One region of the Gordonia sp. (in: high G+C Gram-positive bacteria) genome, then DNA from elsewhere that is predicted to be linked to it. Evidence: riboswitches for the same ligand, from Rfam matches in the RefSeq annotation. Region 1 holds a riboswitch; each other region holds the start of a gene.

The links. A riboswitch is a leader RNA that binds a small molecule or an ion and turns the genes downstream of it on or off. The one in region 1 is predicted to bind S-adenosylmethionine.
Region 2: another riboswitch for S-adenosylmethionine. It lies ahead of ACTIMF_RS05490 (bifunctional o-acetylhomoserine/o-acetylserine sulfhydrylase); the one in region 1 lies ahead of ACTIMF_RS10750 (amino acid ABC transporter permease).
Region 3: another riboswitch for S-adenosylmethionine. It lies ahead of ACTIMF_RS12380 (aminotransferase class V-fold PLP-dependent enzyme); the one in region 1 lies ahead of ACTIMF_RS10750 (amino acid ABC transporter permease).

What each region holds. Positions count from the first base shown of each region.
Region 1 is NZ_JBQEDL010000018.1:10,216-14,424, forward strand. It holds gene zwf (glucose-6-phosphate dehydrogenase) at 1-581, shown strand, start outside; gene ACTIMF_RS10740 (glucose-6-phosphate dehydrogenase assembly protein OpcA) at 607-1,524, shown strand; gene pgl (6-phosphogluconolactonase) at 1,521-2,273, shown strand; SAM riboswitch class IV at 2,467-2,577, shown strand; gene ACTIMF_RS10750 (amino acid ABC transporter permease) at 2,598-3,587, shown strand; gene ACTIMF_RS10755 (amino acid ABC transporter ATP-binding protein) at 3,584-4,209, shown strand, end outside.
Region 2 is NZ_JBQEDL010000007.1:78,738-82,946, reverse strand. It holds gene ACTIMF_RS05500 (sodium:solute symporter family protein) at 472-2,238, shown strand; gene ACTIMF_RS05495 (putative transporter small subunit) at 2,235-2,366, shown strand; SAM riboswitch class IV at 2,468-2,588, shown strand; gene ACTIMF_RS05490 (bifunctional o-acetylhomoserine/o-acetylserine sulfhydrylase) at 2,654-3,955, shown strand; gene metX (homoserine O-acetyltransferase MetX) at 3,981-4,209, shown strand, end outside.
Region 3 is NZ_JBQEDL010000022.1:39,087-43,295, reverse strand. It holds gene ACTIMF_RS12395 (Trm112 family protein) at 1-285, opposite strand, end outside; gene ACTIMF_RS12390 (SPFH domain-containing protein) at 287-1,456, opposite strand; gene ACTIMF_RS12385 (hypothetical protein) at 1,482-2,015, opposite strand; SAM riboswitch class IV at 2,476-2,588, shown strand; gene ACTIMF_RS12380 (aminotransferase class V-fold PLP-dependent enzyme) at 2,605-3,846, shown strand; gene ACTIMF_RS12375 (MarR family winged helix-turn-helix transcriptional regulator) at 4,051-4,209, shown strand, end outside.

The DNA.
Region 1 (4,209 bases):
CCGAGCCCGTCGTCGGCCTCAAGGACGAGGACGGTTTCGCAGCCGACTCCACGACCGAGACGTTCGCGGCAATCGCCCTCGAGGTCGACACCCGACGGTGGGCGGGTGTGCCGTTCTACCTTCGAAGCGGTAAACGCCTCGGCAGGCGGGTCACCGAGATCGCACTCGTCTTCAAGCGGGCCCCGCATCTGCCCTTCGACGACACGATGACCGCAGAGCTGGGCCAGAACGCGCTCGTGATCCGCGTGCAGCCCGACGAGGGCGTCACCCTGCGGTTCGGGTCGAAGGTCCCGGGCTCGTCGATGGAGGTCCGAGACGTCAACATGGACTTCAGTTACGGTGGCGCGTTCACCGTCTCCTCCCCCGAGGCGTACGAGCGTCTCCTGCTGGACGTCTTGTTGGGCGAGCCGTCGTTGTTCCCGGTCAACGAGGAAGTCGAACTCAGTTGGCAGATCCTCGACCCGGTCCTGGCCGAATGGGCGGAGTCCGGGACACCGGACGAGTACGAATCAGGCACCTGGGGGCCGCAGTCGGCGGACACCATGATGGCGCGTACCAGACGCGTGTGGAGGCGACCGTGAGCCTCGCGCAGAACAGGAGCCGTCGATGATCGTCGACCTGCCAGATACCGACACCACCTCGATCAGCAAGAAGCTCGTCCGGATGCGTAGCAGCGGGGGTGCGGTCACCCTGGGACGTGTGCTGACGTTGATCATCGACGTCGATGCGGGTGCGGCCACCGAGGAGGCCGTCGAGGCCTCGAACGGGGCCAGCCGCGAGCACCCCTGCCGCGTGATCGTCGTCTCGCGCGGCACCAGGGATGGCGATGCGCGCCTCGACGCGCAGATCCGCGTCGGTGGCGATGCGGGAGCATCCGAGGTCGTGTTGTTGACGCTCTCGGGGGCACTCGCCGAACACCCGCACGCCGTCGTCACCCCTTTTCTTCTGCCCGACACCCCGGTCGTCACATGGTGGCCTGGACGCGCACCGGAGATTCCGTCGCAGGATCGTCTTGGACGTCTGGCATCCCGCCGAATCACCGACGCGCGCAATGCATCCGACCCCGCTGCGTTCCTCGCTGCCCGACGGTCCGGGTACTCCCCCGGCGACACCGATCTCGCATGGTCGGCTCTCACGCCTTCGAGGGCGCTGTTCGTGTCGGCGCTCGACCGACCGCCGCACACGACCATCACCGGAGCCGAGGTGACCGGATCACTCGATATGCCGGGACTCGACATGTTCGCAGGCTGGCTCGCTTCGGCGCTCGACGTTCGTGTGGTCCGCAAGCCGGGAGTGCTCGCCGTCCGACTGCATCGAGAGGGCTCCGAACTCGCGATGACCGTCAACGACGACGGGACCAGCGGCACTGTGTCGAGCACCGGCCACCCCGACGGCCGAGTCGCGTACGCGAGCCGGACGACAGGCGAATGCCTCGCCGAGGAACTCCGCAGTCTGGACGCGGACGAAGTGTACGAGGCGGCGCTGCGCGGGCTGCCCGCCGTGGAATTCGAGGAGGCGAAATGACACACCCGCACGAGGGGACGTCCGACGTCGGCCGAACCGAGACCCTGATCTTCGATTCGTCGGCCGAGTTGATCCGAACGGCTCGAGATCGGTTCGTCGATGTGGTGTGTCGGGCACAGGAGTCGCACGGTATCGCGTCGGTGGCCTTGACCGGCGGCTCCAACGGCATCGGGCTGTTGAAAGCGCTCGCAGCCGATTCCGGCGACATCGCGTGGGACCGGGTCGAGATCTACTGGGGCGACGACCGTTTCGTCCCGAGCGCCGACCCCGAGCGCAACGCCGGTCAAGCATTCGACGCCTTGCTGTCCTCGGTTCCGGTCGACCCGGCGCGTGTCCACGTCATGGCGCCGTCCGACGGCGAGTTCGGCGACGACATCGAGGCCGCCGCCCGCGATTACGCCCGTCTGATCGGGCAGGAGACCGTATTCGACATCCACCTCCTCGGCATGGGTGGTGAAGGGCATATCAACTCGCTGTTCCCGCACACCGTGGCCACCGCCGAGGACGTTGCGCCGGTGGTCGCGGTGACGGACTCGCCGAAGCCGCCACCAGCACGTCTGACATTGACGTTCCCGGTGATCAACCGCTCACGCGAAGTATGGCTTCTCGTCTCCGGCGAGGAGAAGGCGCAAGCCGTTGCGGCAGCCCACCGCGGGGCCTCGCGCGAGGACTGGCCGTGCGCTGGAGTCGACGGCACTGCGGCCACGGTCTGGTTCCTCGACCGTGCTTCGGCATCTGCACTCCCGTGAGGCTCTGACGACATCTCAGATCGGCCCGAGTACGACCACCCTGCGTAGTCGCTTCTCGGGCCGTTCTGTGTTCAGGTGAAGGATTACGCCCACCTGAATTCGAAGAGTCCTATATTTCTGTATTCCACACGATTTCCGATCATCACGATCGTGGAGATTGGCGGCCGCATGCCGGGCTCGTAACGTCGACGTCGGTTATGAGCGTTAGTGACAAGCCCTGGCTGGCTGACCGGCAACCCTCCACGCGGCGGGGTGCTCCAGGTGAGAACCCGACCGTGCGAGAGCCGCACGGTAAGCGCGAACTGATCAAGGACGTCACCGATCGTGACTCAACTATCCGAGCGACCGCTCACGGTCCCGAATCTCGTCAATCGTCCCGGAGACGACGAACTCGTCAGGGCACCACTGGTCGCCGCTCGCCGGCCCGGACAGTGGCTCGGCGTGCTCATAGTGCTGATCGCGCTGGCGATGCTCGGGCACACGCTGATCGTGAACGAGCGATTCCAATGGGGTGTCGTCGCCGACTATTTCACCGAGGATTCGATCCTGAGGGGTCTCGGGTTGACGATCTGGCTCACCGTCGCGGTGCTGGCCGTCGGCTATGCGCTCGGTATCGTGCTCGCCGCGATGCGACTGTCACAGAATCGGCTGCTGTCATCGATCGCATTCGCCTACGTGTGGCTGTTCCGATCGGTGCCCCCGCTGGTTCAGCTCCTCTTCTGGTACGAGCTGGCGTCGCTGTACCCGCAACTGTCGATCGGAGTCCCCTTCGGGCCGCAGTTCGCCTCGTTCGACACCGCGCGTCTGTTCAGCGGGGTCTTCGCTGCGTTCGTGGCGCTGTCGCTGGACATCGCCGCATTCGCCGCCGAAGTGGTCCGCGGTGGGCTCCTCTCGGTGGACCGCGGCCAGACCGAGGCGGCACAGTCATTGGGTCTCGGACGACTCCGCATATTCCGCCGCATCGTGCTGCCCCAAGCGATGCCGTCGATCATCCCGGCGTCCGGCAATATGCTCATCGGGCTCCTCAAGGCGACATCGATCGTCAGTGTCATCGCGGTCCAGGATCTGCTCTACTCCGCCGAGCTCATCTACCAGCAGAACTACCTGATCATTCCGCTGCTCCTCGTTGCGACGCTCTGGTACGTCATCCTCACGACGGTGCTGTCGGTCGGCCAACACTATGTCGAACGCCACTACGCGAAGGGCAGACGCGGCGGAGCCGGACACACACCGCTGCGCCGCTCATTCCGCGACAATCTGCCGCTGCTCGGCTCGGGCTGGTCCCGCGCCGGCGCGCTGGGAGGCAAAGCATGAGCGCCCCGGAAGTCGATGCGGCACAGGCGGTCCGGATCCGGGGACTGGCCAAGAGCTTCGGCGCAACGAGCGTACTGCAGGGCATCGATCTCGACGTCGCCGAAGGCGAGGTCACCGTCGTCATCGGACCGTCGGGATCAGGTAAGTCCACCTTGCTGCGATGCGTCAACCATCTGGAGCGACCCGACGCCGGGTTCGTCGAGGTCAGCGGCGAGATCATCGGATACCGTCCAGTCGGTGGTCGGCTCCGAGAACGCTCCGCACGCGAGGTCGCCCGCCAGCGGTCGCACATCGGCATGGTCTTCCAACAGTTCAATCTGTTCGGCCACCTCACCGCCGCCCAGAACATCGCCGAGGGGCCGATCGCCGCAGGCATTCCGCGAGCGCAGGCTCTTGCGGCCGCATCCGACCTGCTTACGCGGGTCGGACTCGGCGGCCGCGACGGCACCTATCCGAGCCAATTGTCCGGCGGACAGTGCCAACGTGTGGCCATCGCGCGCGCACTCGCTCAGAAGCCACGCATCATCCTGTTCGACGAACCGACGAGCGCCTTGGATCCCGAACTCGTCGGAGACGTCCTCTCCGTGATCCGCGATCTCGCCCACGACGGTATGACGATGCT
Region 2 (4,209 bases), on a different contig from region 1:
TCGGGTTGGCTTGGGCCGTTTCCAGGGTCACAGACGTTTCGCGCACAGTCGCATAACGTAGGCGACGCGTCGACCCATTCCTCGCGGATCGGTGACGTCGACCACCGGCCGCCTCCGCGTCCGAAATGTGAAGTACAACACGTTGCGCACCTGCGCGTGAACCACGGCTTACCTGTGCGTACGCGACTTTCGCGAGCCCGGGCCGCGCCATGTTAACTCGCATGTTCGGCTCAGTTTAGGTACAAGACACTTCTGTCCATGTCACGAAAAGTGACCCCACCCGAGAGAAAGGACAGTCGTGCCGACGGCCCGCAACGTCACCGGCTTCCTCGTCAGGTTTCCCGCCCCCGCTGCACGGTTCGCCACCGCGCCGGGACAGGTGGAGCCGCCGGACGTCTGACACCGGAGTGAATCCCGCAGACCACTAGGTCGCGACGCATCAGCGTCGCGCGACGCGAAAGTGATTCCTCAATGACAGACTCGATAACTCTCTCGGGCCCGGTAGTCCTGCTGCTCTACGTGGCGTTCTTCGGTACCAGCCTCTACATCGCCTGGCGGATCAGCCGCCGCAACGAGAACGCCGACGGCTACATGACCGGCGGCGGCAAGATCGGATTCGGCATCTCGTCCGCGTCGATGACCGCCACCTGGATCTGGGCGTCGTCGATGTACGCCTCCGCGACGTCCGGCTACACCTACGGCATCTCCGGCCCCATCCATTACGGGCTGTGGGGCGCGCTGATGATCCTGCTGATCTACCCGTTCGGCCGCCGCATCCGAAAGGTCGCACCGAACGCCCACACCATCGCCGAGGTGATGTTCGCGCGCAACGGACGGTCCAGCCAGTTGCTGCTCGCCGGGTCGAACATCCTCGGCAGCCTGATCAGCCTGACGTCCAACTTGATCGCGGGCGGCGCGCTCGTCGCCATGCTGTCGCCGTTCTCGTTCACCCAAGGCATCATCGCGATCGGCGGCGGCGTCCTGCTGTACACGCTCTGGTCCGGCTTCCGCGCCTCGGTGCTGACCGACTTCGTACAGGTCGTGTTCATGCTCGGCGCGGTCGTCATCATCATCCCGGTGGTGTTCTTCGCCGCGGGCGGGCCCGATCTGTTCACAACGGGTGCGGGCAACCTGACCGAAGCGCAGGGCAACTTTTTCTCCTCGGACGCTTTCTACAACCAGGGTGCGCCGTACATCGCGGCCGTCCTCGCCTACGCGATCGGCAACCAGACGATCGCGCAGCGTCTGTTCGCGGTTCGTGAAGACCTGATCAAGAAGACGTTCATCACCGCGACCTTCGGGTACGGTTCGGCGATCATCGGCGTCGGCATGCTCGGTGTGCTCGCGCTCTACTCAGGTCTCGAGCCGATGGACGGCGACGTCAACAACCTGATCCCGCAGATGGCCGCCACCTATCTGCCAGCGATCCTGCTGTGCCTGTTCTTCATCATGATCATCGGGTCCCTGGCGTCCACCGCCGACGCCGATATGACGGCTCTCGCGTCGATAGTCATGGCCGACATCTACGGACAGAACATCGCCGGGAAGAAGAAGGCAAACCCCGCGACGATGGTGCTGATCGGCCGCATCACGATGATCGTGGCGACTTGCGCTGCCCTCGTGTTCGCCGGAAGCAACCTGAACATTCTCGATCTACTGGTGTTCGTCGGTGCTCTGTGGGGCGCCCTCGTGTTCCCGGTGATCGCGTCGTTCTACTGGAACCGCGTTACGAACATGTCGTTCAGTGTCGCCGTGGTCGTCGCGCTGCTGTTCTTCCTTCCGGTCCGCTTCTCGTGGATCTCGATGGACGGCGGGGTCGGCATCTTCTTCGACGTCCTGTCGACCATCGGTATCGGTGTCGTACTCGGCCTCATGGCGTTCGGCTTCTTCGGCAAGAAGGCTGCGTTCGTCATCGGCATCGTCTCCATCGCCGCCGCCGCCCCGTTCTCCATCGGGTTCCTGCACCAGTACGCCGTGCTGTCGGGCTCGTTGGTCGCGTACGCGGTGAGCACCATGGTGTGCGCCGCACTGACGATGCTCAACAAGGGCCCGCGCTTCGACTTCGACGTGATCGCGGTCCGCACCGGCAACTTCGACGACCCCGACGACGCAGCCGGGGCCGCCGACATGGACCGACCCAGCGTGGACGAGACCGCAGGCGAGGATCTCGACGCCGAACTTGACCGACTGGAATCGGAGACCTCATCGGTCTCCACGAGCCGAGAGGACGACGAATGAACGCAGTCTGGATGACCATCTATGTTCTGGTGTGGCCGCTCATCACACTGAGCACGCTCACCGTGATCGTCCGCGCCTTCATCAAGGAATGGCGTCAGGCCCGCAAGGAGGGGCGCCCCATCGTCTGATGTGCAGGCCTAGCACAACGCCACGATCGGACGGAAGGGTTTAACCTTCCGACGGTCTGGCCTTCCCGTGTCCGAATATCGGTGAGATATTGTCTCTGACAGGTCATGAGTGTCAGTGCTGAGCCCCGGCTTGCTGACCGGCAACCCTCCAACCGCGGTGGGGTGCTCCGGGTGATGACCTGGCGGCGTCGAGGAACAGCTTCGGGGCCGCAAGCGCGGGTCCGAAGGTCGGACCCTGACCGAGCGGGGCCACGCCCCGCGCCGACCACAGAAAGTGATGACGCCGTATGTCTGACGCCGCGAACTGGAGTTTCGAGACCACGCAGGTACATGCCGGGCAGGTCGTCGACGAGACCACCAACGCTCGTGCTTTGCCGATCTACCAGACCACGTCGTACGTGTTCAACAACACCGATCACGCCGCGAACCTGTTCTCCCTCGCCGAGCCCGGCAACATCTACACGCGCATCATGAACCCGACGCAGGACGCCGTCGAACAGCGTCTGGCCGCCCTCGAGGGTGGCGTCGCCGCTCTCCTCGTGTCGTCCGGTCAGGCCGCCACGACCTACGCAATCCAGAACATCGTCGAGGCGGGTGGCCACGTCGTATCCAGTCCCCGCATCTACGGCGGCACGTTCAACCTCTTCCACTACACGCTGCCAAAGTTTGGCATCGAGGTGTCGTTCGTCGACGACCCCGACGACCTCGAGTCGTGGAAGGCCGCGATCAAGCCGAACACGCGCGCACTGTTCGGCGAAACCGTCGCGAACCCGCACAACCAGATCCTTGACCTGGACGGCCTGTCGAAGGTCGCGCACGACGCAGGCCTCCCGCTCATCGTCGACAACACCGTCGCCACCCCGTACCTGCTGAACCCGCTCAAGCACGGCGCCGACGTCGTCGTGCATTCGGCGACCAAGTACATCGGCGGCCACGGCACCTCCATCGGCGGCGTCCTGATCGACGGCGGCACCTTCGACTGGCGCGTCCAGCGCGACGGCAAGGACCTGTTCCCCGGATTCACCACTCCGGACCCGAGCTACAACGGCGTCGTCTTCGCCGATCTCGGTGCCCCTGCATACGCCCTCAAGGCACGCGTCCAGTTGCTGCGCGACACCGGTTCAGCGATCTCTCCGTTCAACGCGTTCCTGCTGGCGCAGGGCGTCGAGACGTTGAGCCTGCGCGTGGAGCGGCACGTCGCGAACGCGCAGAAGGTCGCGGCGTTCCTGGAAGCACACCCCCAGGTCACGTCGGTGTCGTACGCGGGCCTCGAATCGTCGCCGTACTACAAGCGCGGCCAGGAGCTCCTGCCCAAGGGCCAGGGCGCGGTCATCGGCTTCGAGATCGAGGGTGGTGTCGAAGCGGGCAAGAAGTTCGTGAACGGACTGTCACTGCACAGCCACGTCGCCAACATCGGTGACGTCCGTTCGCTGGTGATCCACCCGGCATCGACCACGCACAGCCAGTTGGCGGGCGACGAGCTGCTCGCTGCGGGCGTCACACCGGGTCTGGTCCGTCTGGCCGTCGGTATCGAAGGAATCGACGACATCCTCGCCGACCTGACCGAAGGCTTCAAGGCCGCCAAGTGATTCGAGCACGCAGAGGGGGCGTCCGGTGTCGGTGAGCGTCGACCCGGCCGCCACGACGTTCGATCCGGACTGGGCTGACCGCCCGGACGGGTCGGACGTCGCCGTGCGCATCGGCGATCTCGCCCTCGACTCGGGGGCCGTTCTCGCCGATGTCACGGTCAGCTTTCAGAAGTGGGGTCGTCCCAACGCTGCGCGCGACAACATCGTGCTCGCGCTGCATGCGCTGACCGGCAACTCCCACGTCACCGGCCCTG
Region 3 (4,209 bases), on a different contig from region 1:
GACGATGACGGCCGCGGGGTCGAGTTCGATCGGGTACGCCCGACCGCATGCCCCACACGACAGATCCTGCCGTTCCGGGGAGAACGTCAGCGGAGCACCGCACGACCCACACGGATACGTGCGGGTCTGCTCGGTGACGTGCTGCCGAGCCCGATCGGACGCGCTCGGCACATGCGGCGTCGGAGACGGCTGGCCCTGCGCGGGCAACGGCGGCGGTCCCTGCGGCTGTGCGTTCTGTGGATGGGGGTGGGGGTCTTGCGGCGGTAACGGAGGCGGCTGCGTCATGTCACTGAGTGGGCGGAGTCGGCGGTGCGGGAGGTGCGGGCGATGCAGGCGGCTCCTGAGACGGCAGCGGCGGCGGACCCGACGGTGCGAAGAGCGGCGCGAGCGCCGCGACCTGACCGGCTGCCGTCCATGCGGCCATGCCGGTCGCCCAGACGAGGGTCGTCGGGGTGATCGAGCCACGCAACTGGTCGACGGTGTAGGGGCCGGCGGCCGCACCGTTCTGCTCGATGTGGAACGTCTGCGCAGTCGGAATCGGTGGCGGGCCGCTCGACGACGGCTGCTGTTGCTGCTGGTTGAACTGGTTCGCGAACTGTCCTGCCATCGCCAGACCCATGCCCGCACCCATCATGTCGCCCATCGCGCCGCCGCCCGGATTCTGTGCGGCGGCGAGCATCGAGTCGGCTGCCTTCCCCTGCTGATACTGGTTGAGGTCGCCGACGTTGTTGAGGAATCCGCGTTCCTCGACACCGCGAGCCACACCGCGGGTCATCGCCTCGGTGATCTCGTCGGGCAGCGAGATGTTCATGGTGACCGAGTCGACGTGGAGGCCGAACTCGTCGTCGACGCGCGTCTGAACGTATTCGCGCAACTTGTCGCTCAACTCGACCTGCTTGCCCTGTAGGTCAATGGCGCCGACGCCGGTCTCGAGGATCATGTCCGAGAACGCCGTCGAGATGACCCGGCGCAGAAGTTCGGCGATCTCGTCGGCGTTCACCTGACTGTCGGCGCCGATCACCTCTCGCAAGAAGATCGCCGGATCGGCGATCCGAATGACGCACAGGCCGTTGGCGCGGACCTGAACCATCCCGAAATCGGGGTCCCGCAAGGTGATCGGGTTCGGGGTGCCCCACCGGAGGTCGGTGACCGGCCGACGGTTGATGAAGTAGACCTCGCTGCGGAAAGGGCTGTTGAACCCGTGCTTCCACCCCTGGATCGTGCTCATGATCGGCAGGTTCTCGGTGGTCAGCTCGTAGTGCCCGGGCGCGAACGAGTCGGCGAGCTGCCCGCGGTAGACGAAGACGGCCTGTTGGCCCTCGCGCACGATCAGCTGCGCACCGTTCTTGATCTCGTTGTTGTAGCGCGGGAACCGCCACGCGAGGGTCGAGCGCGAATCGTCGACCCATTCGATGATGTCGACGAGTTCTCCGCGCATCCTGTCGATGATGCCCATGGTGTCTCCGTTCAGCTCGGTGAGGTCAGGCGGCCTTGGCCGCGGTGATCGATTCGTCGGCGACGAGCTTCCGTGCCAGGTCGGATGCGGTGGACTCGACCGTCACCGTCGACCTGCCGAAGTCGATGCCGACGAGCTGGAAGCAGTAGGTCTTGTCGACCCGAGTCACCGCGCTGTGGCGGTAGGTCTCGGCCTTGTCGTTCCGGTCGTGGCCCGAGTCGGGACGCCACTGGCCGGCCGTCAGATCACTGAACTGGGCTCCGCACGTGTCGGCCAGACCGATCATCGCGTGGATGGGCTCGGCGTCCTTGCCGTCATCCATGGCATCGCCGTCGTCGTCTACCTGGGCGATCGAGCGGTCGTCGGACTCCGGGACGAGCATCAGCGACTGCGATCCGTTGAAGTCGCCGGTCTCGATCCGCCAGCCGGCGGGGACGTCGACGTCGACGCTCACACCGTGGCCGAGGGCCACCGTCTCGTGGTGCGCCTCGTCGGAGTCGTCCGAACTCCACGGCGCGACGACGAGCAGGACGACACCGACCACCGCGACAGCGATCACGGCCACTCCCGCAACCAACAGCCCGGTCCGGGACTTGCGGGGCGGCAACGGCGGATACGGGTTCTGAAAGTTCTGGGGGTAGGGGGCGTATTGCTGCGGTGGGTATTGCTGCGGTGGGTATTGCTGGGGCGGGTATTGCTGGGGTGGGCCCTGCTGCGGTGGGTATTGCTGCGGCGGACCCTGCTGGGATGGGTGTTGCTGGGATGGACCCTGTTGGGGCGAGAACTGCTGCGGGGGAGGGTAACCGGGTCGCTGGGCGTTCGGGCCCCAGGGATTCGTCACGGTTCGGCCTTCCACGTCAGTCAGGGGCGCCGTCGGGCGACGCCGGATCAGTACCCACGACTCTATCCGCCCGGTGTGGTGCACGGAGCGGCGTCGACACCGACCGAATGACGGCGATTGCGCGCACCGTGCATTTAACCCTCGACTGAACGGCGACGGTAGGGGAACGTTGTGCACGGGTCACGAGTACCAGCGACAAGCCCCGGCTCGCTGGACAGCAACCCTCCGCCACGGTGGGGTGCTCCGGGTGACGACCCGGCCCGCGTCGACCGACGCAGGCAAGTGTGGAACCTCAAGGAGTCTTGTCATGACCGCTGTTCTCGATGCACCCGTTTGCCGCTGGACTCATATCGGCGCCCTCGCGTCGGTGATTGGCGCCGACGTCACGGTGCCGATCGCCGGATCTGCCCCCTTGCCGTATGCCAACCTGGACTATGCGGCGTCCGCGCCCGCGCTCACCTCGGTGGCCGAACAGACAGCGAATGCACTCACCGAGTACGCGAGCGTTCACCGCGGTGCCGGGCATCTGTCCCAGATCACCACCGCCCGTTACGAGCAGGCGCGGGAGACGGTCCGCGCGTTCGTGGGCGGGCGCGCCGACGACACCGTGGTGTTCACCCGCAACACCACCGACTCGATCAATCTCGCCGCGTCCATCACCCCCGGCGACGTCGTGGTCCTCGACATCGAGCACCACGCGAACCTGCTGCCGTGGGCAAGGGCGGGCCGCGTGCGCGTCGTGTCGTCGAAGCCCACCGTGGACGAGACGATCTTCGCGTTGGACGCCGAACTCGCCGCAGCGCCTACCTCGCTCCTCGCGGTTACCGCGGCGTCGAACGTGACCGGAGAGGTTCTGCCGATCGCCAGGCTCGCTGGGCTGGCGCACCGGCACGGCGCACGGATCCTCGTCGACGGAGCTCAGCTCGTCCCGCACCGCGCCGTCTCGATCGCCAGCTTCGGTATCGACTACCTGGTGTTCTCCGGGCACAAGTTGTATGCGCCGTTCGGTGCAGGCGTGCTCGTCGGACGTTCGGACTGGCTCGACGCCGCGGAGCCGTACCTCGCGGGCGGCGGCGCGAGCGCTGCCGTGGACCTCGACCACACCGACTGGCATACCGGGGCCGCTCGACACGAGGCCGGATCGCCGAACGTGCTCGGCGCTGTCTCGATCGCTGCCGCCGCCGAAGCGTTGTGGGACATCGGGTTCGAGCGCATCGGTGAACATGAGGAAACCCTGGTGCGCCGTCTCGACGACGGCCTCGACGCATTGCCGCATGTCCGCCCGCTACGGGTCTTCGACGATGCCTACGGCCGCGTGGGCATCGCCAGCTTCGTCGTCGACGGCTACTCGCCGCGTCAGGTGGCCGAGTATCTCAGCACGCAGCACGGCATCGGTGTACGTGACGGAAAGTTCTGCGCGCACCCGCTGCTCGCCAAGCTCGGATACCCCGACGGTGCGGTGCGTGCCAGTTTCGGAGTAGGTGTCGGATCCGACGACGTCGACCGACTTCTGGCGGCGCTCGCGGAATTGGCGACGCCGCACCACTGACGGGGTTCGACGAGGGCCGGATGCGTGTCGATGGACACACATCCGGCCCTTCTTGCTGTCGTCTGGGGCCCGATCTGTCGGGAATCACGCCCGTCATGGGTGCATACGCGTGTTTCGGTCGCTTTCGGCGGGGTTGCCGACGGGGCGGACGGTAGTCATCCTTGACCGGCAGTTAGTTGTAGTGCGCAAGTAAATGGAGGGGCGATGCCGTCGGCGGAACACATCGATGACGTGTTTCTGGCGTTGGGCAAACTCGTTCGGATCCGTGCGCGAGCAGCCTCCGCGTCAGACGGCGGTTCGGAGACCGCGGCCAAGCGGGCGCTGTTCGTGTTGCGTCACGGCCCGATCCGGACGAGTGAACTC